Regions from separate parts of the Pectobacterium peruviense genome, predicted to be linked through region 3. Evidence: predicted binding sites of a transcription regulator. Region 3 holds the regulator's gene; each other region holds the start of a gene.
The links. Region 3 encodes Fur, which represses iron uptake genes when iron is present. Its sites were predicted from a motif close to ATAATAATGAGAACNACTATCAA; they were not measured.

Region 1 (7,748 bases), 1.3 Mb from region 3:
AGCAGGCTCGTCATCAAACGATCCGTGATGCGATTCTTGACCCGAAAGTCAGAGCCGTGGTCAAAGGCGCAATGGAAGAGAGCGGTGCGGTACTCATCAAACGTTATGGTTTTGATGCGGATAAACATGCCGCCTATATCAACAAAATTCTCAGCCGCTTTGAAAACCCTCATCTGCATGATGATGTGGATCGCGTTGGCCGTCAGCCGCTGCGCAAGCTGAGCGCAGGTGACCGTCTGATCAAGCCGCTGCTCGGAACGCTGGAATACCATTTACCGCATGACAACCTGATTATTGGTATTGCAGCCGCGATGCATTATCGCAGCGAACAGGATCCGCAGGCGCTGGAACTGGCGGAATTAATCCGTACTCTGGGGCCGCAGGCGACGCTGGTGCAAATTTCTGGTCTGGATGCTGACAGCGAGGTTGTCGCGCAAGCAGTGAATGTGTATAACGCCATGCAGTAATCGGCGCGTCTCGTCACAGGGCAGGTGTGGTCTTTTCGACACGGTGTAATGTATACGGGCGACGTCGGGGATCGGATGTCGCCACACCTGCCGGTAAGCATGCTACCGAGATGGGTATGTTGTGCGGATTTAAAGGTACGAGAAGTGACGATGGAAGAAACACAGGCGTTTGAAAACCGAGTTCTGGAAGCGCTGAACTCAGGGAAGACAGTGCGCGACTTTATGCTCTGCGCCGTTGAATTGCTGGCCGAAGCGGCCAGTATCTTGATGTTGCAGGTATTCCGTAAAGACGACTATGCGGTGAAATATGCCGTTGAACCTCTGATGACGGGAACGGGCCCGCTGGGTGACCTTTCCGTGCGCCTGAAACTGATTTATGGTCTGGGGATGATCAGCCGTAAAGAGTATGAAGATGCGGAACTGTTAATGGCGCTGGGCGAAGAGTTGGCGCATGACGATCGGCACTATCGTTTTACCGATGATGAAATTCTGGGGCCCATCGGCGAGTTGCACTGCGTTGCGGCGTTGCCCGCGGAACCGACGTTGCCGCTGGGGGCTGATGCCGATCCGCTTCTGGTGAGTATGCAGCAGCAGCGTTATCAGCAGATGGTGCGTTCCACGCTGGTTTTATCCCTGACCACGTTGATTGCGCAAATCAGTCTGAAAAAGGCGTTTTAACCCCATTCTGCTACATTACACCGCTATACCTGTCAGGCGTTTATACTCGTTATACTTCAAGCTGCATGTGTGTTGGCCGCCTTCACGCAACTCGAATTATTTAGCGTATAGTGTATGCTGTGCCCCGCATTATTCTCCCGTTATATAGGTTATCTTTTATGAAAGAGCAGGAAAAAACAGAGATCAAACTCCTTAGCGACCAGTTGGATAAGCTGACGCATAAGCAGACCACGCTGCTGGCACAAGGTGATGGTGAAGCCATCGCCCTCAATCTGGAGGCCTGCGAGAAGCTAACGGCTGAAATTGAGCGCCTGCGTAACGTGAGAGAACAGAAACTCAGCAAAGAAGCACAGAAATTGGCGAACTTACCTTTCAACCGTGCGATTACTAAAAAAGAGCAGGCTGATATGGGAACGTTGAAGAAAAACGTTCGCGGTTTGGTGATTGTGCATCCGATGACGGCACTCGGGCGTGAGATGGGTTTAAAAGAGATGACAGGCTACGCGCCGAAATCGTTCTGAGGCATTTTCTCTGCACTGGCGGAGGATAGTGATGGACGAGTTATCGTGATGGATTCATTGACAAAGCCCCTGTTTAACAGGGGCTTTGTCGTTTTTATCGTTTTCGATATTAGCGCGGCGCGTGCAGACGATGCGGTTGGTTGTTAAACGCGATACCAGCGGGGGTATCGTCATGCTGTGCGTTGGCCAGACGGAAGACGGAAACCGCCTGCTTCAGCAGTCTTGCCTGCTCTTCCAGCGAGTCGGCGGCGGCAGAGGATTGTTCAACCAACGCGGCGTTCTGCTGAGTGGTGCTATCCATCTCAACAATAGCTTGGCTAACCTGAGTAATTCCTTTGCTTTGCTCATCCGATGCAGTGGCAATTTCACCCATGATGTCATGTACCTGAGTGATAGAGGTGACGATATCGTTCATTGTTTTGCCGGCATTGCCGACCAGCGTTGCACCGCGTGATACCTGATTAACCGATTCAGAAATCAAACCTTCAATTTCTTTCGCAGCCTGTGAACTACGCTGGGCAAGACTACGGACTTCGCTGGCGACAACGGCAAAGCCACGGCCTTGTTCACCGGCGCGCGCGGCTTCCACCGCAGCGTTCAATGCCAGAATGTTAGTCTGGAAGGCGATGCTGTTGATGACGGACGTGATTTCCGCGATACGTTTAGAACTGCTCTCAATCGCGGTCATGGTTTGCACCACCTTATTGACCTGCTCGCCACCCTGTTTGGCGGTTTGGGAAGCGCTGATTGCCAGCTTGTTGGCGTGGTGTGCGTTGTCTGCGTTTTGCTTAACCGTCGCGGTGAGTTGTTCCATGCTGGCGGCGGTTTGTTCAACGGCAGCGGCCTGTTGTTCGGTACGTGACGACAAATCTGTGTTGCCCGCAACGATCTCGCTGGATGCGTTAGAAATCTGGCTGACGCCGACACGAATGTCATCGATCATATTGTGCAGATTGTCGTTCATTTTCGACATCGCACTCATCAACTGGCCCAGCTCGTCTTTACGGGTCGTGTTGATGGACATGGTGAGATCGCCCATCGCGATTTTTTCAGCCATGTTCAATGTATTGCCAAGTGGTGTGGTGATCTGACGTGAAATGAACCAGGAAATCAGCAGACCAAGCAGTAGGGTAATCAGCGCCGCGATACTCATTTGCAGCGTGGCATTGTGAATGTCTGCCTGTGAGGCGGCCAGTTGATCGCTAAGTAGTGATAGGATAACGGCATTCAATTGATCGGCAACAACCCGCATTTGCCCTGCCTGCGCCATTTCTTCTTGATAGGCCGGCATATATGCCAACACCTGTTCTTCATAATTGTTCATGATCGTCATCACCGGTGCCAGCGTTTCACGCTGTTCGGCAGACAGACTCTGATACAGGAAGGTCAATGATGTTTGCGCCGCGTTGATGGAATCCGTTAGTTTTTCTTCGGATTCTTTATTGGTCGAAAGTAATAAACCGCGAACGTGGTAGCGGACGGCAATCAGTTTTTGGTTTAGGTCAGAAAGTAATAATTGCAGAGTGGCGCTGTTATTATCCGTCTTTAATTGGTCATTGAGCTGTTGCAGTGGTTTTTCTGTCGTTGAGATATTCCAGCCTTTTCTTACCGTGTCCTTGGTATTTACTGCATTAATATAACCTTTTTGCTTTTCCTGGTAGCTGGAAATTAACGTAGGGATGCTGGCTATTTTCTTGGCGTCGCTTTCTGGCCAGTTAAATTCTTTTGCTTTTTCAGCGAGCTTGCTGATATTAGAAATATGCTCAATGTTCTTTTTGATATCATCAGGATTATAGGTGGTGCCGTATAATGCGCGGTAATATTTAGCCTGATTAATTTCATCATTGATATCGTTGCTTAAATTAACTTTATCAATACTGTCTTTCAGCGAGCCTATATGCATAATACCCGCACCGGCAATCACCATGGTCATCAGCAGAATCAGGAAAAAGCCTAATCCTAATTTTTTACCGACTTTTAGATTGTCAAAATTCATAGCCATCCCATTCCACCACTATATCGTATTGAGTCAAATTCATTATCCTGATGCACACTTGATTAGCGGTGTTAGCATCTCGGATTACCGCGTGCCAAGCCTATCCCTGCAAAACAACATGATAAAAACCCGCAGTAGATATCGGCACTCTACTCTGAAACTTTACGCGCCGCCCGCTTTTCGGGCTTGAAGCCTGTTCGCTAACAGAAACGGGTAAACGGTGCGAGATCGCGGCTATTCGATCGCGCGGGTCGGTGGGGAACAACGAGGAGATGAACAGAAAATACGAGGTGAAATATAATAAAAAACTGGAATAACACGTTGTTATTCCAGTCTCTATTCAAACGCAGAAGGAGCCTGATGGTATCAGGCATCCAACGGTTTTATTTTTTCGCGCTAGCGAAGCGAGCTGAGGCTTCGTCCCAGTTCAGCACGTTCCAGAATGCTTTAGCGTAATCTGGGCGACGGTTTTGGAATTTCAGGTAGTAAGCGTGCTCCCATACGTCCAGACCGACGATTGGGTAGCCAGAGGTACCAGAAATTGCTTCACCCATCAGCGGGCTGTCTTGGTTTGCAGTAGAGACTACGGCAAGTTTGCCGTCGTCTTTCAGAACCAGCCAAGCCCAGCCAGAACCGAAACGGGTTGCTGCTGCTTGCTCAAATTTTTCTTTAAACGCATCAACGCTGCCGAAATCGCGTTCGATTGCTGCTTTCAGATCGCCAGTCAGCGTAGTACCTAATTTCAGGCCTTTCCAGAACAGGCTGTGGTTAGCGTGGCCACCAGCGTTGTTACGCAGGGCTGCTTTTTTCTCAGCAGGGACTTTATCCAGTTGAGCAATCAGCTCTTCAACAGACAATTTAGCCAGTTCAGGCAGAGATTCCAGCGCTGCATTAGCATTATTGACGTAAGCCTGATGGTGTTTGGAATGGTGAATTTCCATCGTTTCTTTGTCGAAATGCGGTTCCAGTGCGTCATAAGCATAAGGCAGCGATGGCAGTGAATAACTCATGTTTAGCATCTCCATGGTAAAAAAAATGTTACGGCACTGTTCTATGAGTGCCGCGTAAGCAATACGTTCATTATAGTTAATTAAATGATATTGAAAATGATTATTCTCGATCTGCTGTCGGGAGTCAGATTGCTTTACTTCATGATAACAAACGGTTATGTCATTATCGCACTATGTAAAAACAAATTAATCTATACTCGTCATACTTCAAATTGCGTGTGTGTTGACTGGTAGCCACCGCGATCTTGACGGCAATGGCTTACTTGCTCAGACGCTGCGGGTGCGTGTAAATGGTTGCCTGCCCTGGTCGACAAAAACCAACTAGAGTCAGGTTGCAGCGCTGTGCGACGTCAACGGCCAGTGAGGTTGCCGCAGAGACAGCGAACAAGATTTCCACGCCACACATGGCAGATTTTTGTACCATTTCATAGCTGGCTCGGCTGGAAACCAGTGCTGCACCCTGTTGCCACCCCTGTTTTGCTCGGGCACCAAGCAATTTATCCAGCGCAACATGGCGTCCGACATCTTCGCTCCCCCCTGACAGCGTGCCGTCTGGTGCTATCCAACTTGCGGCGTGAGTGCAGCCAGTCACCTGACCGATCTTCTGCACATCGCGCAGTCGCACTAGCGCGTTTTCAAGCTTGCTGAGGGAAAATGTCTGCGTGAACGGCAGAGGTGCAACCGGTTTGCCTATTTCCGCTAGCTGCTCTACGCCACAGACGCCGCAGCCTGTACGGCCATCCATCGATCTGCGTCGTTCTTTTAGACCGGCAAAACGTCGGCTAGAAAGCTCAATTTGAACTTCTATGCCGTTACAGGCGTTCTGTACATCAATACCGTAGATATCTGCGGGTGATTGAATAATGCCTTCAGATAAGGAAAACCCGAGTGCGAACTGCTCCAGTTCCTTCGGTGATGCCATCATAACGACATGCGAGATGCCGTTATAAACCAGCGCCACAGGCACCTCTTCTGCCAGCCAATCAGACTGTGGCTGATGCAGCGAATCGGGATGATAGACCGAATGTTGCGTTGCGCCTTCGAGGACGGCATCCGCTTGTGAATGAACCTCTTTCACCTGAAATACCTGCATGTTAGTAACCATAGAAATTAAAAGTATTATTTCATCGCGCCAGAAGGGATGCGAGTTTTTCTCTAGGAACAGCGAGCGTGCTCGCATAGCAATATGTATTTTTCCTGCAACAGGAAAGAAACTGTGCGTCAACTCGAAGAGTTGCCTTCTTCTCTGGCTGAATCCTGTCGCTAACGCCACACCCCGTATAGGCTTAATGTAGCTGCTTACTGCTTGCCTCTTTTTTCACTGCGGCATGGCCGCTCACTCGGAAATGAAAAGGAGACTGAAATGGCGCACGATAATCTCGAAGGCCGATCCGCATTTGGCGAAGTCGGTTCTCTCGATCTGAAAAAACGCTATGACAATTTTATCGGTGGAGCCTGGGTTCCGCCTGATGCTGGTCAGTATTTTGTCAATTTAACGCCAGTGACAGGCCAGCCGATGTGTGAAGTAGCCAGTTCGTCAACGCGAGATATTGACCACGCGCTGGATGCAGCCCACAAGGCAAAAGCGGAATGGGGTGGCCTATCGGTGCAGGAACGGGCGCTGGTGCTTAACCGTATTGCCGACCGGATGGAACAAAATCTTGAACGGCTAGCGCAGGTGGAAACCTGGGATAACGGTAAGCCGATACGTGAAACCAGCGGGGCGGATGTGCCGTTGGCGATTGACCACTTCCGCTATTTCGCGGCCTGTATCCGGGCACAAGAAGGGGCGATAAGCGAAATTGACGGCGATACTGTGGCTTATCATTTTCATGAGCCCCTCGGCGTTGTCGGGCAAATCATTCCCTGGAACTTCCCGCTGCTGATGGCCTGTTGGAAGATGGCGCCTGCGCTGGCCGCCGGCAACTGTATTGTGTTGAAGCCTGCCAAACTGACGCCGATGTCGGTGCTGATTTTGATGGAGCTGATTCAGGATCTGCTGCCAGCAGGGGTCATTAATGTCGTCAATGGTTCGGGAAGTGAAATTGGTGAATATCTGGCGACGTCAAAACGCGTTGCGAAAGTCGCATTCACTGGGTCAACCGAGGTAGGCCAGCAAATCATGAGCTACGCGGCACAGAATGTGACGCCTGTGACGTTGGAACTGGGTGGCAAATCGCCGAACATCTTCTTTGCCGATGTGATGGATAAAGAAGATAGCTTCTTTGACAAAGCGCTCGAAGGTTTCACGCTGTTTGCTTTCAATCAGGGAGAGGTTTGTACCTGCCCGAGCCGCGCGCTGGTGCAGGAATCTATCTATGATCGCTTTATGGAACGGGCAATCAAGCGCGTTGAGGCTATCCGCATCGGTAACCCGCTGGACAGCAAAACCATGATGGGTGCACAGGTGTCAGCAGGCCAGCTTGACACCATCCTTAACTATATTGATATCGGTAAGAAAGAGGGCGCACGGGTGCTTACGGGCGGTCAGCGTAAGGCGATGCCGGGTGGACTGGCGGAAGGCTACTATCTGGAGCCGACGATATTGTTCGGTAAAAACAGTATGCGCGTCTTCCAGGAGGAAATCTTCGGGCCAGTGTTGGCGGTAACAACGTTCAAGACGATGGAAGATGCGCTAGAGATAGCCAACGATACGGAATACGGTCTGGGCGCTGGCGTATGGAGCCGTAACGGTAACATCGCTTACCGAATGGGACGCGGCATTCAGGCTGGTCGAGTTTGGACCAACTGCTATCACGCTTATCCTGCGCATGCTGCGTTTGGGGGCTACAAGCAATCTGGTATTGGGCGTGAGAACCATAAAATGATGCTGGAACACTATCAGCAAACCAAGTGCCTGTTGGTGAGTTACTCTGATAAGCCGATGGGGTTGTTCTAACCGTATATTTCCTTAAAACCCTGCGCACCTGCCACTGCGGGTGGGTGCGCAGGCGTAGCGTAAATCGATGCGGGCTTTCCGTGTTAATTCGTCCTGAGCACTCAGATTTGCCCGATTGTTAGTCTCTGATTATTGATAGTTGATTGTGTCTGCGCTTAACAACGGCTACGCTGTTTT
Region 2 (7,748 bases), 590 kb from region 3:
ACGGTGAAGCTGGAAGAGGGTAGTACGGTTGAGCAGGCGATTGTGAAATCAGGTCTGCTGGAGCTGCGCCATGATATCGATTTGCAGGTGAATAAAGTCGGTATTTACAGCCGTGCGGCGAAATTGGCCGATGTGGTGCGGGATGGTGACCGCGTAGAGATCTATCGTCCGCTGATTGCCGATCCGAAAGAGCTACGCCGACAGCGTGCTGAGCGTTCTAAGAACAAACCCTGAGCAATACTGTTAAACGACAAATGTCGTTTTCCTGATACTCCTAAGCGAAATACCCTTATAAAAAAACACAGGCAAACCTGAAATGTTCAGATTTGCCTGCTGTTATATCTGTCATACATCAAACCGCGTACGTTGGCTTCCTTTAAGTACTCTGCCGCAGTGGGCTTCGCCTTAAAGCGACGCTTCTCGCCGATAGGATTATTCGCCCTGATTCAACTGAGCGGCATTGAAAGCATTAATCCAGCGCAGGCTTGTTGTTGATGTTGGTTAACACGCCACTGCCGCTGAAGGTTAGCGTCAGCGTCTGCTGTTTTACTGATTCATGGCCAGGCTGCTGGCGGAAGATGTAAAACCAGGTATCGCTGCCAAACGGATCCTGCATCATAGGCGTACCCAGCGTATAAGCGACCTGTTGTTTGGTCATGCCGGTGTGAATTTTTGAAACGTCAGCCGGTGCCAGATAGTTTCCCTGATTGATGTCCGGCCGATACACCACCTTTTCCAGCGTGGAACAACCGGCGGTCAGCATAACAACCACCGCGGCGACGACAGTCAGCGTTTTACAGCGCATAGTGATTACATTCCTTAAGGGCATAGGTTGCCGATGATAATAGACCTTGCAGGACTTGGAAACCTACAAGGCGATTGTATGACCCCAGGAAGGTAAAAAAGTTGAGCTTTTTTACCTGTGATGCACCTTTCTTGCCCTGTCGGCAGCGGATTTTAGGCTGCCAACAATTCTTTGGCGTTCGCCAGCGTGTTTTTGGTCACGGCGCTGCCGCCCAGGAGACGAGCCAATTCCTGTAACCGTGCGCGTTTATCCAACGGCTGCATCAACGTTTCTGTTTCTGCGCCGTCCGTTTGTTTGCTCACGAAGAAGTGTTGGTGACCGCAGCCTGCGACTTGCGGCAGGTGTGTCACGCACATGACCTGCGTGGATTCGCCAAGCTGACGCAGCATTCTGCCGACGATGGCGGCGGTTGGTCCGCTAATACCCACATCGACTTCATCGAAGATCATCGCTGGTGTATCCATTTTCTGCGCGGTAATGACTTGAATAATCAGCGCGATACGCGACAGCTCGCCACCCGATGCTACTTTCGCCAGCGTCTGATGTGGTTGACCAGGGTTGGTGGTTACGCGGAATTCGATATTGTCGGCACCGGTAGCGGTCAGGCTATCTGGCGTAAATTTCACATCAATGGTGAAGTGGCCGTGTGGCATGGCTAATTCACGCATATTGGTGGTGATGAGCTGTGCCAGTTCACTGGCATGGTGCTGACGGCGAACGTGTAATTGTTCTGCAAGGTGCAACGCCTGCTGGTGATATTCACCAACGGAGGCGCTAAGCACCTCATGGTCGCTTTCCTGTTGTTCCAGTTGTCGGTGTTCTTCCAGCAACTGCTGATGGAATGCTGGGATCGCTTCTGGCGCGATATGGTGTTTGCGTGCCAACGCCAATTGACGCGACAGGCGCTGTTCTAGCTCATACAGTCGAATCGGGTCGAGGTCCATTTGTTCACTGTAGTGCCGCAGCTCATCGCTGGCTTCGCTAAGCTGAATGCCTGCTTCTTCGAGCATGGACAGCACGCCGGACAGCTTGTCATCCATGCCAATCAGTTCGCCAAGCTGATTTTCTACGCGGTGCAGCATACTGAGTATGTTCTGCTCTTCGTCTTCGCTCAGCAACTGCATGGCCTGTTGGCTCATTGTCAGTAGTTGACCGCTATTCGCCAGACGCTTGTATTCAACGTCAATCTGTTCATATTCGCCAGGCTGTGGCGCGAATTCATTCAGCTCTTTTAATTGGTATTGCAGCAGTTCTCGGCGGGCTTCGCGTTCAATTGCTGCTTGTTGCAGCTGCGCCAGTGCGCGACAGCTTTGGTGCCACTGATGCCAAACCTGTTGCATCGCAACCAGCAATTTCGGTTCATCGGCATACGCATCCAGCAGGTGTTTTTGATGATCGGGGCGCAGCAGTAGCTGATGAGCATGCTGGCCATGTACCTGAATCAGGTGCTGACCGAGTTCACGCAGTTGAGACAGCGGCACAGCGGTGCCGTTAATAAAACCGCGTGAGCGACCATCGGCGCTAATTACACGGCGTAACAGGCACTCGTTGCTGTCATCCAACTGGTTTTCTTCCAGCCACTGACGTGCCATTGGGGTATCCGTCAGCGCGAAGCGGGCACAGATGTCGGCTCGGGCAGCTCCCGGCCTGACCATGCTGGCGTCAGAACGATTTCCCAGACATAAACCGAGGGCATCAATCGCGATCGATTTCCCCGCACCGGTTTCTCCGGTGATTACGCTCATTCCTGACTGAAAATCGATTTCTAATTCGCGCACGATGGCGAAGTTACTTATAGTGAGTTGCGCCAGCATGATAGTTTTCCTGTATGGGGACTGTGTTTACATACAGTATAAACTGGTTTTATATACAGTAAAGTGGCTTGGTGGAATTTTAGAATAATTTTTTTGACCAGCCGAGTTTTGAACTTAGTGTATTGAAATAGCTATAGTTTTTTGGATGGATTAAATTCAGGTAATGTTCGCTACGGCGAATCAGCACTTCTTCACCTTCCTGCACCGGTAGCGCAATCTGGCTGTCGCAGCTGATTTCCAGATCGTTGGTAATACAGGAAAATTTCAGCCGAATTGTGCTACTGCTGTTGATCACCAGCGGACGGGCAGACAATGTGTGCGGGAACATCGGCACCAGCGCAATGGCTTCCAAAGACGGCGTCAGGATAGGGCCGCCGGCGGAAAGCGAATAGGCGGTTGAGCCTGTCGGCGTGGCGATAATCAGGCCATCCGAACGCTGGGAAAAGGCGAATTTGTCGTCAATATAGACTTCAAATTCAATCATATGTGCCACTTTCCCCGGGTGAAGTACCACTTCGTTAATGGCAGTGCTGATGCTGTCGGGCTGGTTGGTGCGGCAAACGTGCGCTTCCAACATAAAGCGCTGTTCGCTCAGATAATGACCGTCGAGAACGTCAGAAAGCTGCTGCTGCGCATGATCGGGATCGAGGTCAGTCAAAAATCCGAGATTGCCGCGGTTCACGCCGATCACCTTGATGTCATAGCGCGACAACACGCGTGCCGCGCCCAGCATGTTGCCATCACCGCCAACGACCACTGCCAGATCCGCCTGCTGACCGATGTCGGCAAGGCTACCTGTCGGCGCATCCTTCAGGTTCAGTTCACGCGCGATCTGCTGTTCGATCAGAACGGAGTAACCTTTTTCGGTGAGCCAATGGTAGAGCATTTCATGCGTTGCCAACGCCGTTGGGTGGCGCGGGTGGCCGACAATGCCAATACAATTAAACGGCCTGTTCATTGTAAGCGGTGTGTTCATTGCTGTTTTGTCCTCAGCGTGGTGTATCGGCAGCGTTGGGAACCAATATATGACCGATTCCCTTGAATCCCCGATTTTGATCCCCATAATAAGCAACTAGCGAGATTAATGCTAAACCGCGGAGAATTTCATGAGTAGTAAAGAACAGAAAACGCCTGACGAGCAAGTCCTGGATCAAAAGGAAGCAGCAAAAGGGCAGCAAGCGGATGCCACGCCAGAGACGGCAGACGTAGCTGACCCGCGTGATGCGCGCATCGCCGAGCTGGAAGCCCAGTTTAGTGAACTGCAACAGCGCGAACGTGACAATATGCTTCGCGTCCGTGCTGAAGCCGATAACGTTCGCCGCCGTGCGGAAATGGATGTCGAGAAAGCGCATAAATTTGCGGTAGAGAAATTTGCCAGTGAAATGCTGCCGGTCATCGATAACCTGGAACGTGCGCTGGATACGGCGGACAAAGCCAATGAATCACTGGCTTCAATGATTGAAGGTGTCGAGCTGACGCTGAAATCGCTGCTGGATGCCGTGCATAAGTTCGGTATCGAGGTGGTTGGTGATGTGGGTGTACCGTTTAACCCAGAAGTGCATCAGGCGATGACGATGTTACCTTCAGCCGATCATCAGCCGAACCATGTTATGATGGTCATGCAAAAAGGCTATACGCTGAATGGCCGCTTGCTGCGTCCGGCGATGGTTGCTGTATCAAAAGCACAAGACTAATACTTTCTGCTTTTACGTACGCTATTTAAAACGTATCTTCATCCCAAACCCCGTGCTTTCCGCATGGGGTTTTTTGTTTATATCTTGTTAAGATTTGTTTGATAAAAAAGATGTTTTTTAGGTTTTGAATGACTCATCATCGTTAGCTATCAAAAGAATTGGTATTACCACTCTAAATGCACTTGATAATCATTATCATTTTTGTGAGAGTAATAAAACAACAGTGTTAGAAGGGTCATACTATGCCGGGTAGCCGTGTCATTGAGTCAACAAGCCGTACCTCAAGGAAGGTTAAACTTTCTTTGATGGGCCCGGCGTTTATCGCGGCGATTGGTTATATCGATCCGGGCAACTTTGCCACAAACATCCAGTCTGGCGCGGCCTATGGTTACACGTTGCTGTGGGTGGTGGTGTGGGCAAACCTGATGGCGATGCTGATTCAACTGTTGTCTGCCAAGTTAGGCATCGCAACAGGCAAGAATCTGGCAGAACATATCCGCGATCGCTTTCCGCGTCCTGCCGTTTGGGCGTACTGGGTGCAGGCAGAAATTATTGCGATAGCGACCGATCTGGCTGAGTTTATCGGTGCGGCGATAGGTTTTAAACTGCTATTGGGCGTGTCGCTGCTGGAAGGCGCGATTCTCACCGGGATTGCCACTTTCCTGATTCTCATGCTGCAACAGCGCGGTCAGAAGCCGCTGGAGATGGTCATCGGCGGCCTGCTGCTGTTTGTTGCGGCAGCGTATATTGTCGAACTGGTGTTTTCTCAGCCTGAGTTGTCCGCTTTAGCCAAAGGCATGGCGATCCCTAGCTTGCCGACCTCTGATGCCGTGTTGCTGGCCGCAGGCGTGTTGGGGGCAACGATTATGCCGCATGTGATTTACCTGCACTCTTCTCTGACGCAGCATGGAGGCAGCCATTCCCGTGCTGAGCGCTATTCTGCAACGAAAGTCGATGTCGCGATTGCGATGACGATTGCTGGGTTCGTTAATCTGGCGATGATGGCAACGGCGGCGGCGGCGTTCCATTTCAGCGGCAATCAGGACATTGCCGATCTGGATAAAGCCTACCTCACGTTAGAGCCTCTGTTGGGTAAAGCCGCCGCGGTGATTTTCGGTCTGAGTCTGGTGGCGGCAGGCCTTTCTTCTACCGTTGTTGGTACGCTGGCGGGTCAGGTGGTAATGCAAGGGTTCGTGCGCTTCCATATCCCGCTTTGGGTTCGTCGTTCTGTGACGATGCTGCCGTCGTTTATCGTGATTCTGTCCGGTATGGATCCGACGCGCGTGCTGGTGTTGAGCCAGGTGGTGCTGAGCTTCGGGATTGCGCTGGCGCTGGTTCCTTTGCTGTCGTTCACCGGTAACCGTGAACTGATGGGATCGATGGTTAACGGCAAATGGGTGCAGCGCATCGGGCAACTCATTGTCGTGCTGGTGGTTTCTCTGAATATGTATCTGTTGATTGATACCATGTTGGGGATATACCCGTAATACTTCAAGCTGCATGTGCGTTGGCCGCGTTCACTCACCCGAATCACTTACCGGAGTAAGCTCATCGGGATTCTCTCTCTTGCCGCCTTCTTGCAACTCGAATTATTTGGGGTATATAAATCTGGTGCCACATGGCGTGGCACCGTTTCGCTATTTGCTTGCCTTCCTCAGCTCCGTCACTGGCACGCCGCCGATTCCCCAGTTGTCCGTTTCGACTTCATCAATCACCACCACGGTGGTTTTCGGATTTTTGTTGAGTACATCGACCAGCAACTGAGTTACGCCTTCGATCAATTGACGTTTTTGTTCAGCGGTGACGCCTTCATTGGTGATTTTGATATTTACATATGGCATAGGTTCTCCGGGATTAGGGTGATGAGCGGCGGTGGGGTAAGCAGAGTCCAGCCGCGATGAAAAGTGCTGCTGCGCTACATACAATCGCTGGCGCGATAGCGTGGGTAGTCGTCAGGACGCTGGTGAGTATGGGGCCAAGAATCTGACCAATGCCGTAAGTGAGCGTCACCAGCCCAAGCAGGTTGATGCCGTGCGGCGCGTGTAGCCGTTTGGCTAATGGCATCACCAGCGAGGTGGTTCCCATAAAAGTAGCACCAAAGCCGATACAGCTGAATATCAATGCCACGAGAGAGTGGCTGAACAGCGTCATCAGGACACATACGCCCTGAATCAGCAGATTGGCTGTCAGGCAGGGTAACGTTCCCCAACGGTTGGCTGCCCATAGCCAGAAAAAGCAGCCAGGAATGATTGCCAGCCCAACCAGTGACCATAAATGCAGGGATAATCGCGGTACGTCTAGCGCCGTCACCATCAACGGCAGATAGGTAGCGATGACGATATAGCCGAAGCCCGCGAGGCCGTATAGCAGCGCGAGCCGTCGCCAGCCAAGGTGAGGTGGTTCATCGACATTGGCTATCTTCTGCTGCGGTACAGTGTTTTTATGGGGCGAAAGTATGAGTAGGGCGATCAGAAGTAGCGCGGAGATCAGCGCAGCTCCCCACCACAATAGTTCGGCAGTCAGAGCGTAATGTTGCCCAATAATGATGTATTCATTGCCTAACACGATCCCTACGCCAACTCCAGCATAGAGCGAGGCAATAATGCCGGTATGCCTTGTGTGGTGTAAAACGATCAGGGACCCGAAGATCATCATCGCCGCGCTGGCGATCCCCGTGATGAAGCGAATGAACATGACCAGCATTGTATTGGTGGTCAATGTCATCGCGAAGAGCAACACGCTGGTCGCAGCGGCTGCGGCAAACAGCAGGAACACGGGCTGAGAGGTTGAGGCACGACGGCTGAAAGAGAAAAGCAGGCTGCCGAACAGATAACCAGCGTAGTTTGCGCTGGCAATATAGGAAAGCTGGCTGAAGGTGAAATCACTTTCCTCCAACATAACGGGCAGCATCGGTGTATATAAAAAGCGTCCAAGCCCCATACCCAATGCCAGTACGACCGTCCCAAAAAGGGCAAGAATCAGCGTGTCCGATAGTGCGATAAAGCGAGGACGTTCCATCAAATGATGACCTAAGACATAGAGAATATGTCCTTATCCTGCCCGTTTTCTCATCAAATAAAAGTGAATAGTAATGAGCAGGTTGATGACGCAGAGATAACGTCTCTGGCATGAATACGGTAGTGAGAAACGAGTTGGTTATACCAAGCCCGGCTCCATTGTACTGATCTCGCTGGAGCCGGTTTTTTTACCTCAATTACGGTTAGCTGATGGTTTTACTGAATGCATCGACGGCAATAATCGCGTGGGCGACGTCTTCAGCCGTTAACCCGCTGTCCAGATTTTTCAACGTATCGGCGTCGCTGCACGCCAGTTCACCCACTTTGATCAGATTCTCAAATGGTTCATTTTCCAGATGCAGATCTTTTAGCCGCGTCGGCATGTTAATCGCGCGGTAGAAGCGAATGTAGCGTGCAA
Region 3 (7,748 bases):
AGTTGGGGTTTTATTCAGGTATAAACTTTTTGTATGCAGTTTTTTGGTGATTTTTATCACATAATTACGGGGTTTAATTTGTGTAGCGAATTATTTTTCTTACACTCCCCCTAAGAACCCTCGCTGGGTCTGTTTTTTCGACAATGACGCTTTTTGACAGTGAAGTTTTTCGGCAGGTTTGTTTGCCCCACAACATTTCATTTACCTCACAAAGGTAAGAGAGGGAAAAGTGAGTACTCTGAGCTATTTACAAAAAGTCGGTCGGGCATTGATGGTGCCTGTTGCGACACTGCCTGCTGCCGCTATCCTGATGGGTATAGGTTACTGGATCGATCCGGTTGGTTGGGGAAGCGAGAACGCGTTGGCGGCACTTCTCATTAAATCGGGTGAGGCGATTATCGGGCATATGGCGGTACTGTTTGCGGTCGGTGTCGCTTATGGTATGTCGAAAGATAAGGATGGCGCGGCAGCATTGACCGGCTTTGTTGGTTATCTGGTGCTGACCACGCTGTGTTCACCGGCCGTTGTCGCCATGATTCAGCGGATCCCTGTTGAACAGGTGCCCGCTGCGTTTGGCAAGATTGAAAACCAATTTATCGGGATTCTTGTTGGTGTGATGTCCGCTGAACTGTATAACCGCTTCAGCCAGGTGGAATTGCCTAAAGCGCTGTCGTTCTTCAGTGGGCGGCGTCTGGTGCCGATTCTGGTTTCTTTCCTGATGATTCTGGTGGCGTTCATTTTAATGTACGTCTGGCCGGTGATTTACAATGCGCTGGTATCGTTTGGTGAACACATTCAACAGTTGGGGTCGGCTGGTGCTGGGGTTTATGCCTTCTTTAACCGCTTACTGATTCCTGTTGGGTTACACCACGCGCTGAATTCCGTGTTCTGGTTTGACGTTGCGGGTATCAACGATATCCCTAACTTCCTGGCTGGTCAGCAGTCTATCGATTCAGGCAAAGCCGTGGTGGGGATCACAGGGCGTTATCAGGCGGGCTTCTTCCCGATTATGATGTTCGGCCTACCGGGAGCCGCGTTAGCGATCTACCACTGCGCGCGTCCTGAGAACAAAAGTAAAGTTGCCGGGATTATGCTGGCGGCGGCGTTTGCTTCATTCTTCACTGGGATCACCGAGCCGCTGGAATTCTCATTCATGTTCGTGGCACCAGTGCTGTACTTCCTTCATGCGCTACTGACGGGTTTTTCCGTCTTTATCGCTGCCAGTATGCATTGGATTGCCGGGTTTGGCTTCAGTGCTGGTCTGGTGGATATGGTGCTGTCCTCGCGTAACCCGCTAGCCACCCAGTGGTACATGCTGATTGCACAAGGGCTGGTATTCTTCGTCATTTATTATGTGGTGTTCCGCTTCACGATTACTCGCTTCAATCTGTTAACACCGGGACGTGAACTTGCCGTGAGCGGTAGCGAAGCCGATGGATATGACGTGAGTACTGCATCTGCGGGTGAGAAATCAAGCGATACGGCGACGTTGGCGCGTGGTTATTTGCAGGCGCTGGGCGGCAAAGCCAATCTGATAGGTATTGATGCCTGTATCACGCGTTTGCGTTTGAATGTGGCTGACTCTTCTCTGGTTGATGAGGCGCAGGCGAAACGTCTTGGTGCGGCAGGTGTTATTCGTCTGAATAAGCAGAGTGTGCAGATTGTTGTGGGCACACAGGCTGAATCAATCGCAACCGCGCTGAAAGCGGAACATGATAAAGCGTAATATGACATCGTTACTTGTTTAACGCGGTGTTATGTCGATGAAAGTGATGGGCGAGATAGCAATCTCGCCCTTTTTTTCGTTATGAATAATTAACGGTTGTTTCCCAGCGTAGCTTGTTGGATCATTGTCGGTTATACGTCGTTTTAGCATTGAGGAATGAAGAATGAGTGAGGCTGAAGCCCGCCCGACTAACTTTATCCGTCAGATTATTGATGAAGATCTGGCGTCCGGTAAGCATGACCATATTCAGACGCGTTTCCCGCCAGAGCCGAACGGCTATCTGCATATTGGGCATGCGAAGTCTATTTGCCTGAATTTTGGTATCGCACGTGACTATCAGGGGCAGTGCAATCTGCGTTTTGATGACACCAATCCGGTGAAAGAAGATATCGAATACGTTGAGTCGATCAAACGTGACGTCGAGTGGTTGGGTTTTTCATGGAGCGGCAACGTTCGTTATTCTTCTGATTATTTCGATCAATTGCACGCTTATGCGGTTGAGCTGATCGGTAAAGGGCTGGCTTACGTTGATGAATTGACGCCCGAACAGATTCGTGAATACCGCGGCACGCTAACGGCGCCGGGTAAAAATAGCCCTTACCGCGATCGTACCGTGCAGGAAAACCTGGCACTGTTTGAAAAGATGCGCAACGGTGGGTTTGCTGAAGGTACAGCTTGTCTGCGTGCAAAAATCGATATGGCCTCGTCCTTTATCGTGATGCGCGATCCGGTGTTATATCGCATTAAATTTGCCGATCACCACCAGACGGGCAATAAGTGGTGCATCTACCCGATGTATGATTTCACCCACTGCATTTCCGATGCGCTGGAAGGGATCACGCATTCACTGTGTACGCTGGAATTCCAGGATAACCGCCGTCTGTACGACTGGGTGCTGGATAACATCACCATTCCTTGTCATCCGCGTCAGTACGAGTTTTCCCGCCTTAACCTTGAATACGCGATTATGTCTAAGCGTAAGCTGAATCAGCTGGTTGTGGAAAATGTCGTTGAAGGATGGGACGATCCGCGTATGCCGACCATTTCGGGTCTGCGTCGTCGTGGCTATAGTGCGTCTTCTATCCGTGAATTCTGTGTGCGCATCGGTGTAACGAAGCAGGATAACAACGTGGAAATGGCCGCGCTTGAATCCTGTATCCGTGATGATCTGAATGAAAATGCCCCGCGTGCGATGGCAGTGCTGGATCCGGTCAAAGTGGTTATCGAGAATCTGCCAGCCGAGCACGAAGAGTTTGTTGCGATGCCTAACCATCCGAATAAGCCAGAAATGGGCTCACGTCAGGTAGCATTCAGCCGTGAAGTTTATATCGATCGTGCTGACTTCCGTGAAGAAGCTAACAAACAGTACAAGCGTCTGGTCTTGGGTAAAGAAGTTCGCTTGCGTAATGCCTATGTGATCAAAGCCGATCGCATTGAAAAAGACGAGCAGGGCACTATCACCACCATTTACTGTAGCTATGATGCGGAAACGCTGAGCAAAGATCCGGCAGATGGTCGTAAAGTGAAGGGCGTCATCCACTGGGTTTCTGCGGCGCATGCGGTGCCAGCGGAATTCCGTTTGTACGATCGTCTGTTCAGTGTGGCAAACCCTGCGGCGGCGGATGACTTCCTGTCAACGATTAACCCAGACTCACTGAAAATTACGCAAGGTTTTGTAGAAGCGAGTTTGGCACAGGCCGAAGTAGAGAAAGCGTATCAGTTTGAGCGTGAAGGTTACTTCTGTGCCGATCGCGTTTACTCCAGTGCAGAACACCTAGTGTTTAACCGTACGGTTGGACTACGTGATACTTGGGTAGGCTAAGGCCACCGATAAGAAGACAAGAATAAAACCGCCTCGGCGGTTTTATTCTTTTATGCGGTCGATTTATCGTGTGGCGTCGTGCAGGGTTTCATCCTCGCGGCAATCCCCTTCACTGCAATGCCCATAGAGATACAAACTGTGGTTGGACAGTTTAATGCCATGTCTTTCTGCGATCTCGCGTTGACGTGCTTCGATAGATTCATCGCGGAATTCAATGACTTTGCCGCAGTCGAGGCAAATTAAGTGATCGTGATGATGCTGCTGCGTCAATTCAAAGACGGATTTGCCGCCTTCGAAGTTATGACGGGTTACGATGCCCGCATCATCAAACTGGTTAAGTACGCGATAGACGGTAGCAAGACCGATCTCTTCGCCCATATCAATCAGTCTCTTATATAAATCTTCCGCACTGACGTGATGGCAGACAGGATCCTGTAACACTTCCAGTATTTTCAGTCTTGGAAGAGTGACTTTCAGGCCGGCCTTCTTTAATGCGGTATTGTTGTCAGTCATGCGGGTTTAGTCCTGTTGCTTACTTATCAATGGAGGCTGCCTAGCCTATGACATCGGTCGGCTTAAAAAATGTAATCACGTCTCAATTATAGAACCGCGCATACAAAATGAAAACAAGGGAATGTTAACAATATTGTCCCCATTCACACTACTGATATACAACGCAATCCGTTGTTGATGAATGAGGAAATGGTTATGCACGTATAAAACCGATGGGATTATTGTACAGGTTTACTGATAGAAGTTAAAAAAATGTATCAATTATTATGAAAGGTTTTACCTATCAATGCTGTTTTGGCTCTGATAGGGGATATCAGAGCCAAAATGGCTTAGCCAACTAGCTCTTTCAGATTCAGTTCATCACTGATCTGCTTCACCCACGTCGTCACGCGTTCGTTGGTGAGTTCAGGCTGACGGTCTTCATCGATAGCTAAACCAATGAAGTGATTGTCGTCGGCAAGCCCTTTAGATGCTTCAAAATAATAACCTTCTGTTGGCCAGTGGCCGACAATCGTCGCGCCGCGAGGTTCAATGATGTCACGAATGGTGCCCATAGCATCACAGAAGTATTCCGCGTAGTCTTCCTGATCGCCGCAACCAAACAGAGCAACCAATTTTCCTGTGAAATCAACTTCTTCCAGTGACGGGAAAAAGTCATCCCAATCACATTGAGCTTCACCGTAATACCAGGTTGGAATACCCAATAGCAGAATATCGAAACCTTCGAGGTCTTCTTTGCTGCTTTTGGCGATGTCATGAACATCCGCAACGCCGCTGCCTAACTGCTGTTGGATCGTTTTGGCAATGTTTTCAGTGTTGCCCGTATCGCTGCCAAAGAATATTCCGATGAGTGCCATGAATTGAATAACCTCTTGATTCCTAATGGTATGGTGTAATATTTCACCCACTTATCCGTTAATAATAACAGACACTCACATCTGGAGAAACTCGTATCGGTAAGGAGGCGTAAATCAAGAGCGGGTGACAGGCGGAGGCAAGGAAGGGAAATGAAAAACATCACTGTTAATGTTAAATTCCACATGGTTAATAAGGTTTATGTTATCGTCTGAGAGTAAACGCACATTTCCTTAATATCGTCGCGGTTATTTATTCATAACAATGTTTCATTTTTTATGAATGTGCTTTTTATTTTTACAACTTGTACCGGTTGTAATTAAAAGCAGGCTTCTTTTTGTGAAAAATAAAAGTCACGGAACGGAACGTTACTATTCAGGAGAATTAAAATACATACAAAGGATAATGTTTTTTAGCGAATTGAAAACCTGTAACATTTTGCGGGAATATTCCTAATGAAAGGAAATAAGAATTATAACCATTTGCAGCTGAAACGATGCAATGCCGTGATGATGATTTTATTCTTTTGATGTTAAAGAATAAAATGAAAAATCACCTCTAATTGCTTTGCTGCGAAATGGCATATCCCTGCTATCAGAGATGTGGCGAGTATGGATAATGCTCTTACTTGCAACCCTCTGATTAAAATCCTTATATCTATAAAATAGGTGGGTTTATTCTCAATGTGAAAAATTATATTAATAAATATAGCGAGAACGCTAAATATTCTCTGTATTTAGCCGATGAGTTAGCGTGGTTTTTGAGTTTTCAACTCGGTGAAATTTGAACGCTAGGGAGAAGTGACCTGTTTCATGGTGTGAATTTTCTGATTCATATCGGTTGATTAGCGATAAAAATCTTTTTAACCATTTTCCTGATTTGGAGTGAGCTATGAGACTTATAAAAAATATTGCCATCAGAACCGCTATGCTATGGGTGCTGGGCACTTTTTGCGTTCTTTGGGGCGGCGTATCGATATATACCATGTTCTCTTTTAAAGAGATGACGGCGACCTCGAAGACCAGCACCTTGCTGGTTCAGAACATGAATTTTATCAACCAGGGCAACGATCAATACTTCCGTATGGTAACCCGTCTGGCGCGCGCTGTTGACGCTCGTCGTAGTGGCGATAACGCAACCGCAGATAAAGAGCAGGCATCGGCGTTAGTTGCACTGGATAAACTGAAGTCTGATCTGGTGGCGTTTAATGCTATCGATCATGCGAGTCTGGACGATGCGCTGGTACAGGCTGTCAGCCGTGACTGGAATAATCTGGTTGTTCAAGGCGTTGAGCCACTTTACCAAAAGGCCGCAGCCAACGCGCTGGATGACTACCAAAATCAGGCCAAGAACGTTGTGCCGCCATTGAGTCGCCAGTTTGGCGCATCTCTATCCGCGTTCAGTAACGCCAGCGCAGAGAAATTCGATGCGGCGGGTGTGCGTTTTGAACAAATCACCACGATTGGGCAGAACATTTTGCTGAGCGGGTTGTTTATCGGCCTTATCATGCTGTTCCTGACCGACCGTTATCTGGTGGTGTGTCTGGTTCGTCCGTTAAATGACCTGCGTTATCACTTTAGCGTGATTGCTTCTGGTCATCTGGGTAAGCCAATTCTGGACTTTGGTAATAACTGTGTTGGTCGCCTCTTCCCATTGCTGCGTGAAATGCAGGGAAGCTTGGCCAGTACGGTTAGCACCATCAGAAACAGCACGGACTCTATCTATCAGGGCGCTTCTGAGATTGCTGCGGGTAATAACGATCTGTCTTCACGTACCGAAGAGCAGGCTTCCGCATTGGAAGAAACCGCAGCCAGCATGGAGCAACTGACGGCAACGGTGAAACAGAACGCCGAAAACGCCAACCACGCCAGCCAACTGGCATTACAAGCCTCGACAACGGCGAAGAAGGGCGGTGAGATTGTTGAGAACGTGGTGAAAACCATGGCGGAAATATCCGGTAGCTCAAGAAAAATCGCAGAAATCACCACCGTGATTAACGGTATTGCTTTCCAGACCAACATTTTGGCACTGAACGCAGCGGTAGAAGCGGCGCGTGCGGGTGAACAGGGACGTGGGTTTGCCGTGGTAGCAGGAGAAGTTCGTAGTCTGGCGCAGCGCAGTGCGCAGGCAGCGAAAGAGATTGAAGGGCTGATTTCTGAATCGGTTCGCTGTGTGGATACCGGCTCCAATCTGGTTAGCGACGCCGGTGACACCATGCAGGATATCGTCCGTGCGGTTACCAATGTGACGGATATCATGGGTGAAATCGCCTCTGCCTCGGAAGAGCAGAGCAAAGGTATAGCGCAGGTTGGTCAGGCTGTGGCGGAAATGGACAGCGTAACGCAGCAAAACGCCGCGTTGGTTGAACAGGCATCGTCGGCAGCCTTGTCGCTGGAAGAACAGGCGGCGTTGTTGAACCAGACTGTGTCGCTGTTCCAACTGTCCGATTCGCAGTCAGCGCTGCAAGTGGCTGCAAAACCGGTGCAGAAAGCGCAGGCGATTGCGCCGCGTGCAAGCAAAGCGCTACCGGCCAGTAGCGACAACTGGGAAAAATTCTAGCTGTCGCTTTAATCCAGGATGGTATTTTTAGTCTTGGGTTAACGTTCAGGCGGCGTCAGAAATGGCGCCGCACAAGATGTGAATACTGCATTATGTGAATCGCGTGTTACGTCAATCAGGAATGCTGTTCGGCCAATTGTGCCAACAGCATCTCTTCAATCAATTCACTGCGGCTAATGTTCCGCTCTTCAGCAAGGCTGTTCAGGATATCGACAGCATCGCTGTTAATTTTTAATTCAACACGGCGCAAGCCACGAACTTTATCGCGACGTA
Region 4 (7,748 bases), 1.0 Mb from region 3:
TACGGCGTACGGCTTGGACGATGGCGGGGACATCGTGTACTTCCATGGTGATAGAGCCCGGCGATTCAAGAAAGACGACTTTGGTATTGGGCTGGATCAGCTCGGCGATATCGGCACCGATGAGCGGATCGAAATAGGTGGTGCTGACGTTCAGCTTGTTGAGCACTTTCGAGCAGAAATCCTGCGTGGGTTCGTAGGCCGATTCCGTTACCAGAATATGATCGCCAGCCGCGACGAAAGAGAGGATCGCGTTAGAAATGGCAGCCGCACCACAAGGGTACAGTGCACAACCTACGCCGCCTTCCAGTTCCACCATCGCTTCCTGAAACGAGAAATGGGTCAACGTGCCACGGCGACCGTAGAACAGCGCACCTTTAGCTCGATTAATGGTGGCGTGCTTCTTGTCCTGCACGGTATCAAATACCAGAGAGGACGCGCGCTGAATAACGGGGTTGACGGAGCCGTGGGTGAATTTCTTGCTGCGTCCTGCGGCGACTAACGCTGTTGCCGTTTTTTTGCTTGTCATGACCACTATCACCTTTTCTGTTCAGTCCTGCCGAATGACTCAATACGCCTGCTCTTCCCGACCGTGAACGCTGGGAAATTACGGGGCATCATTGGATTTATTAGGATTCGATTTATAAGGTCTACGTTATCACGGCTGGAACGGCGTGTGGGCGGGTTTTGTCATGACAGAAAACTTGCTCGATATTGCGAGCATTCCCGCAGCGAAAGGGGCTTCCGCCGATTTTGATAAGATAAGGCAGAAGGTAGGTGAAAATATTTCAGGTAAGACAACGCGAAGGAAAGCGCCATGTTTTTCTGCATTGCTGCGAATGACATGGCGCAATTGAGATGTGTTAACCCGTATGGACGCCAAAGAATTTAGGCAGCCAGAGCGAGATGGCTGGAATGTAGGTGACCAGCATCAGCACAAAGAAGAGCCCACAGTAGAAGGGCAGCATCGCTTTAACAACCTGTTCTATCTTCTGTTTACTCACTGCACTGGCGACGAAAAGCACCGACCCTACCGGTGGCGTAATCAAACCGATCCCAAGGTTCACCAGCATGATCATGCCGAAATGGACCGGATCGATGCCGAGTGAGATGGCGACAGGCAGCAGAACGGGAGTCAGAATCAGGATCAGCGGTGCCATGTCCATCAGCGTGCCGACCAGTAACAGCATGATGTTAATCCACATCAGGATGACGTACTTGTTATCTGAAATGGAGGTAAAAAACTCGGTAATGCGGCTTGGCAACTGCATGTAGGTCATGATAGCACCGAACGCGGCGGCGAAGCCGATCAGGATCATCACGATCGTGACGGTTTTTACCGTGCGGTACATCAGCTTGGGCAGTTCTGACCATTTATAATCTTTATAGATAAACATGGTCACGAAGAAGGACCACAGGCAGGCGATGGCCGCAGACTCGGTCGCGGTAAAAATACCGGACAGAATCCCCCCCATGATGATGACGACTGTCATCAGCCCCCACAGCGTATCGACAAAGATTTTTAGCGCCTGACGAAACGGCACACGTTCGCCTTTCGGGTAACCGCGTCGATGCGCAAAACCGACGCACATCACCATCAGGGTCAGGCTGAGCAGCAGACCGGGCAGGATCCCTGCGATAAACAGTGAGGCAATGGAAACCGTGCCGCCGGTTGCCAGCGAGTAGATCACGGAGTTGTGGCTAGGTGGTGTCAGAATGGCCTGCACGGAACCGCTGGCGGTGACGGCGGCGGAGAAGTCGCGCGGATAACCCTTCTTCTCCATTTCCGGGATCATCACTGAGCCGATTGAGGCCGTGTCTGCCACGGAAGAGCCGGATATCGCACCGAAAAATGTCGATGCCACGATGTTAACCAGCGATAAGCCACCGCGAATAAAGCCGACAAAGATGTACGCGAAGCTAACCAGACGACGGGCGATACCGCCTTCAGCCATAATAGCGCCAGCCAGAATAAAGAAGGGAATCGCCAGCAGCGAAAATTTGTTCACGCCGTTGGTAATTTGAATCATGACTGCCTCAAGTGGCAAATCGATCCAGAAAGCGCCAACAATCGCGCTCAGCCCTACCGCGTAGGCGACGGGAACGCCGACCGCCAGCAGCACAGCCAGCGTGGCAACAAGAATAAATGCATCCATGGTATTGGCTCCGAATTAAGAACTACCAAGCATGACCACAGGGCGTTTATCCTGCGGGCCGAAAAACATTTTTTCGATGATGAAGAGCACGGTAATTAACGAGCCAATAGGCAGCGGTAAATAACTTTCACCCGCGGTTAATAATGGAAACTCTGCGACGGGTTGTTCCCATAATTCCATGCAGAGCACGGTGCTGTAATAGAGAATAAACAGGCTAATTAAGAGCATCAGGAGATTCGACAAATGAATGCAAATCTTCTTACCGGATTCTGGCAATCTGTCGGTCAACATGCTGACGGCAATATGTGAGTTGGAACGGTAACTGACTGCTGCGCCTACAAAAGTAAACGTCACCATACAAATAATCGAAATGGGTTCCGGCCAGGATAATGCAGCATTTAAAACATAACGTGCAAATATGCCGATAGGAATTATTAGCGTCATAATGAGTAACGCCAGACCAGAAACCCACATGGCAATACGATAGAGTACATCCATACTTAAGTGATAAGACTGTGCCATTGTGTCACCTATATTCACTCAGCTGAGTGATAAGCGAAGGATAATTGTTTATATCAGGCCATTAGGGTGGCGGATAATAGATAACGGAGATCGCTGACAAAGCCGTAGCGCGGTGATAATGGATTAGCCTTCCATTATCACCGTTTTAATTACGTAAATATGCTCGTCAATATTCTGCTATTTATCCGCTGGAATGCGGTCTGAATTATTGGACGTCGGCGACGGCTTTAATCAGCTCCTGATATTTGGCACCAAATTGATCGCGTACGGGCTGCGTCGCTTTGAAATAGTACTCGGTATCGATTTCATGGAACTGAACGCCACCAGCCTTCATTTTATCCAGTGATTGCTGATTGTATTCATTCCACAGTACGCGTTGTTCTTGCTGCGCTTCTTTTGCCAGCTTCAGGATAAGATCCTGATCTTCCTTGGAAAGCTTATCCCACTTGGTTTTGGAATACAGGAACAACTCAGGAATAATGAAGTGGCGGCTCCAGGTGAAATTCTTGGCAACAGGCATGTAGTTATGCGCAACATAGGTCGGTGGATTATTTTCGGTACCGTCAATGACGCCGGTTTGCATGCCGCTAAAGACTTCGCTGGTGCCCATGGCGATGGCGTTAGCCCCCATGGCTTTCAACGTTGCGAGAGCAACCTGGCTGGTTTGAACGCGAATTTTCATGCCTTTAAGATCTTCAGGTTTTGCTACTGGCTGTTTGGTAATTAAATTACGCGTTCCCGCGTCCATCCAGCCCAGGAAAACCAATTTTGATTTACTGCTATGGGTAATCTTGTCACCAATTTCCTGGCCAATTTTTCCGTCCAGTACTTTGTGAAGATGATCTTCATCACGGAAAATATAGGGCAGGGTGAAGACCTCTATTTCCGGTAAAATAGCGGCAACGGGCGTCATTGATACACGGATAATATCAATCGCACCGAGCTGTGCCTGCTCAATCATTTGTTTTTCATCACCTAATACGCCGCCGGGGAAGGTTTTAATTTCCAGCCTGCCATTGGTGGCAGCTTTTAATTTCTCTCCCATTTTCTGAACAGCAACGACATTAGGGTAACCTTCAGGGTGAACATCAGAGGCTTTAATTTGTTGTGCCTGAATCGCTTGACTCATCAGTAATGCAGTAGAGCCCAGACAAACGCCGATCAATGTTTTCGACAGCTTCATTGAGTTATCTCCAGAGGTAGGGTGACATTATCGATAATCAAATGGTGACATTAAAAATGTAAACCCATGAAAAATAGAGTAATGAACAGAGGGTTTACGGGTGAGAGGACGGCGTCCTTATGTGAGCTATTATTGTGGCGCGCGCCGATATTCTCTGTGGATTAAGCTAACCTATTATACAACTTGGTAGAATGACTCGTGTCACAAAAGAAAAAGCTAATGTGAAATGCTGTTTTATATGGATTTTATTACTGGTTTCTTAATCTAAATATACGTAACTTGGTGTTTTTATTTATCTTATTGTGTACTTATGTTTCTATTTATTTCACTAAACTTATCGCCAGCCATCATGAAATGGTGTGATAACTTAATGTCGATCACAAAAACCTCATGATATAGAACTGAGTTTTAGATGAGCCCCAGCGCCTGCCACCTGCCAGATATATTCCTGAATGCTATTTTTTATGATTTTCTTATGCCTTTCCTGTCGATGTGCAGGTAATACCCCCAAAAACCCTGTCAGAACGCAAGAAAAAGTGGGTTATCTGATGTAAATAATAATGAGAACTACTATCAATCCGTTCAGGGTTTGGTATCATTTCAGGCTGCGTTATTGCTGCATTGATACCTGTGGGTATGTGTGGATATTGTACAGAACGAATGGTGGAGGCACAGCGTGAAGACGGCTGTCAGTAATACAACTCAACAGGTGTTATCAACCTGGCAAAAAAAACGTGGCGCGTTCAGCGCATTTTCCCGTAGCGTGCTGGTTATCCTGCTGTGTACGGCGGGACTAAGTGGAAATGCGTTTGCGGCTCAGGCAACGACGCCGTTATCGACACAGAATGCCGCGCCAGCCGCGCAGCCTGCTGCTGCGTCCCCTTCCGCACCCGTGACGACCGATGCACAAGCATCAACGTCAGCGCTCACGCTTCCTGCCAGTGCGGCGCCGGGCACTAACAATCTGATGAAAACCGACTTGTCCGTCTGGGGCATGTACCAGCACGCTGATGCCGTAGTGAAAACGGTAATGATCGGTTTGCTGCTGGCTTCCGTGATTACCTGGGCGATCTTCTTCAGTAAAAGCGTCGAAATGTCTGGCGCGAAACGTCGACTGCGCCGTGAATATCTGGCGCTGGAACAGGCGAAAACGCTCGACGATGCGCTGGAAACGGCGGATGCGTTCAAAGCAGGTAGCGTAGCGCAGCAATTGCTGGTCGATGCACAGAACGAACTGGAACTGTCCGCCCGTTCTGATGATAACAACGGGATTAAAGAGCGCACCGCGTTTCGTCTGGAACGTCGTGTGGCGGCTACCGGGCGTCACATGGGGCGTGGTAACGGCTATCTGGCAACGGTCGGCGCGGTTGCACCGTTCGTGGGGCTGTTCGGTACAGTATGGGGCATCATGAACAGCTTCATCGGAATCGCACAGACGCAAACGACTAACCTGGCGGTAGTTGCTCCGGGTATCGCGGAAGCCCTGCTGGCGACGGCGATTGGTCTGGTTGCGGCGATTCCTGCGGTTGTCATCTATAACGTCTTTGCACGCTCGATTGCTGGCTACAAAGCGACAGTCGGTGATGTGGCGGCACAAGTGCTGCTGCTGCAAAGTCGCGATCTCGATGTGGCTGCCAGCAACGATAACCGGGCGTCTTCAGCCGCGCACAAACTGCGGGTGGGTTAAGTCATGGCGATGCATTTGAAGGAGGACGTGAGTGATGACGGTGAAATGCATGACATTAACGTCACGCCGTTCATTGACGTCATGCTGGTTCTGCTGATTATCTTCATGGTAGCAGCCCCGCTGGCAACGGTAGACATTCGTGTCGATCTACCTGCTTCATCGGCAGTACCGCAGCCGCGGCCAGAAAAACCGCTCTACCTGACGGTAAAGGCGGATAAGCAAATGTTTCTGGGGGAAGAGGTGGTTAACGAGCAGTCGCTGGCTCAGGTGCTGGATGCAAAAACCAGTGCCAACAAAGAAACGACCATCTTCTTTCAGGCAGATAAAAGCGTCGATTATGAAACCATCATGAGCGTGATGGATTCACTGCGTAAAGCGGGCTACCTCAAGGTGGGCCTGGTTGGTGCGGAAACCGCTGCCGCTAAATAACGGCTGATCGATTCAAAAGGGAATGTGATGCGAAGCTCTCAGAAGCGGCGCTAACCACATTCCCTTTTTACGTTCTACCTGCTGGTGAAGTGTGTTGGGCTATGGCTATGCCCGCGAGTCAGGATGACGCCAGTGAATACGCGTCGGGATATAGCGTCGATCTTCTTCAAGCGGCTGTTGTGCGATCAAACTCGTAATCATTTCAAAGCTGTTGCGTGCCAGATTTTCACAATCCTGTGCCACGGTATCGATCTTCAGCGGTAAACAATCAAACAGATAGTGATCGTCAAAGCAGCACAGACGGATGCCGCTTTCCATCAGGTTATGCTGGTTCATATAACGCAGCACCCCTTCCATTAAGCCACAGGCGGCAACAAACAGTGCTTTTGGCGGACGACCCAGCGTCGCACACAGCTGAGCAAACATTTCGTAACCTGCGCTGGGGTGGTAACTACCATGAAGAATCCACTCTGGCTGGCAGTCGATGCCGGCACGTGCCAGCCCAAGCTGGAAGCCTTCCAGACGGTGGCGAGTCGGGGAAATTCGCGGCTGGCCGCCAAGGAAATAGAACTCATCACGATGCTGGCGGGCGATACGCTCGACCATTTCCGCCGTGGATTCTACCGCTTCGGAAATGACCATCGGCAGGGTGGAATCACCAATAATCCGGTCAAATTGCACGACAGGTAGCTGCTGGTTAATTTTCTGATACTCGGTATCACTCAGAAGGCTGGAGGCGACAATCAGGCCATCGACCTGACGCTGTACCAGACTGTTGACCGCCATCATCTCCTGACTGGCATTTTCGTCGGTACAGGCAATCAGCAGCTGTAACCCAGCTTCACGGCACCGCATCTCCAGCTCGCGGGAAATCACGGCGAAGCCGTAGTTGGTCATTTCCGGCACTACCAGCCCCAACGTGTTACTGCGTGAGGAACGCAGTGAACGTGCGTGAATGCTGGGCTGATAACGCTGCTCGTGCGCGACGGCTAAAATGCGATCGCGCGTTTCATCAGAAACGCGGAATTCTTTGCTACGGCCGTTAAGCACCAGACTGGCGGTGGATTTTGATACACCAGCCAGCGCGGCGATGTCACTGATTGTTATGCGTTTAGTCGGTTTCACCGCGTGGTCTGCTATCAGAAAAAAGGAAAGTTATTCTATCACGCACTGCGCTAACAGCCAGTGTTGTAGCGTTAATCGCCCAGAGCCACTGAACGTCATGGTCGCCTCGCTTTCTGGGAACATGCGTGCAGACATCACGGCCTCGCCGTCGTTGATAAAAATTTCAACGCTGGAGCGATCGCATAATATCTGCAATTGACTCAGGTCGCCGCGCCAGTAGCGGTGCTCGGGCTCGCCAGTGCGGCGGTTGCGTCGGCTCATCGTTACACGCTCGCCGTCCCAACAGAGAACAAGCTGGGAGGCAAGATTGAGCTGGAATTCCCCCTGAACTGTGATGAGCACTTCCGCGCTACTTATGGGCAGCGGCGAGGCGTAGTCTGCGGCACCTTGCCAGGTGTAATGCTGTCTACGCAACTGTTGCAATTCGCGCGCAGGACGTTGGTAAACGCGATCGCCATGCCGCGTGAGTTCACGCGGACAGGTCATAATATGGATCCAGCCGTGCTCGATCGTCGGTTCAAAAAACTCATTGTCGTCAGGAATCGACATCCAGCCAAACAGCAGGCGTCGCCCGTCTTCACTCAGCGTGGTTTGTGGAGCGTAAAACTCAAAGCCGAGATCCAGTTCGTGGAAATCCTGATGTGGGTAA

Region 1: sodA (superoxide dismutase [Mn]) is a predicted target of Fur. The motif match lies at 4,757-4,779, and genes of this name have one in related genera.
Region 2: DUT67_RS18110 (Nramp family divalent metal transporter) is a predicted target of Fur. The motif match lies at 4,496-4,518, and genes of this name have one in related genera.
Region 4: exbB (tol-pal system-associated acyl-CoA thioesterase) is a predicted target of Fur. The motif match lies at 4,413-4,435, and genes of this name have one in related genera.

Annotation. Positions count from the first base shown of each region.
Region 1 is NZ_CP161826.1:4,772,780-4,780,527, reverse strand. Features, by position in the region: gene DUT67_RS21550 (mannitol-1-phosphate 5-dehydrogenase) at 1-467, shown strand, start outside; gene DUT67_RS21545 (MltR family transcriptional regulator) at 567-1,145, shown strand; gene DUT67_RS21540 (YibL family ribosome-associated protein) at 1,304-1,666, shown strand; gene DUT67_RS21535 (methyl-accepting chemotaxis protein) at 1,776-3,668, opposite strand; gene sodA (superoxide dismutase [Mn]) at 4,046-4,672, opposite strand; gene fdhD (formate dehydrogenase accessory sulfurtransferase FdhD) at 4,932-5,765, opposite strand; gene DUT67_RS21520 (aldehyde dehydrogenase family protein) at 6,036-7,571, shown strand.
Region 2 is NZ_CP161826.1:4,020,826-4,028,573, reverse strand. Features, by position in the region: gene DUT67_RS18135 (RnfH family protein) at 1-234, shown strand, start outside; gene bamE (outer membrane protein assembly factor BamE) at 470-805, opposite strand; gene recN (DNA repair protein RecN) at 958-2,619, opposite strand; gene nadK (NAD(+) kinase) at 2,699-3,577, opposite strand; gene grpE (nucleotide exchange factor GrpE) at 3,726-4,313, shown strand; gene DUT67_RS18110 (Nramp family divalent metal transporter) at 4,556-5,800, shown strand; gene DUT67_RS18105 (2-hydroxymuconate tautomerase family protein) at 5,951-6,154, opposite strand; gene DUT67_RS18100 (MFS transporter) at 6,168-7,331, opposite strand; gene DUT67_RS18095 (glycerol dehydrogenase) at 7,534-7,748, opposite strand, start outside.
Region 3 is NZ_CP161826.1:3,431,998-3,439,745, reverse strand. Features, by position in the region: gene nagE (N-acetylglucosamine-specific PTS transporter subunit IIBC) at 230-1,726, shown strand; gene glnS (glutamine--tRNA ligase) at 1,890-3,548, shown strand; gene fur (ferric iron uptake transcriptional regulator) at 3,612-4,061, opposite strand; gene fldA (flavodoxin FldA) at 4,391-4,918, opposite strand; gene DUT67_RS15550 (methyl-accepting chemotaxis protein) at 5,808-7,475, shown strand; gene ybfE (LexA regulated protein) at 7,591-7,748, opposite strand, start outside.
Region 4 is NZ_CP161826.1:4,464,136-4,471,883, reverse strand. Features, by position in the region: gene metC (cystathionine beta-lyase) at 1-526, opposite strand, end outside; gene DUT67_RS20110 (hypothetical protein) at 690-854, shown strand; gene DUT67_RS20105 (TRAP transporter large permease) at 861-2,153, opposite strand; gene DUT67_RS20100 (TRAP transporter small permease) at 2,169-2,675, opposite strand; gene DUT67_RS20095 (TRAP transporter substrate-binding protein) at 2,881-3,858, opposite strand; gene exbB (tol-pal system-associated acyl-CoA thioesterase) at 4,535-5,545, shown strand; gene exbD (TonB system transport protein ExbD) at 5,549-5,974, shown strand; gene DUT67_RS20080 (LacI family DNA-binding transcriptional regulator) at 6,080-7,099, opposite strand; gene DUT67_RS20075 (sucrose-6-phosphate hydrolase) at 7,130-7,748, opposite strand, start outside.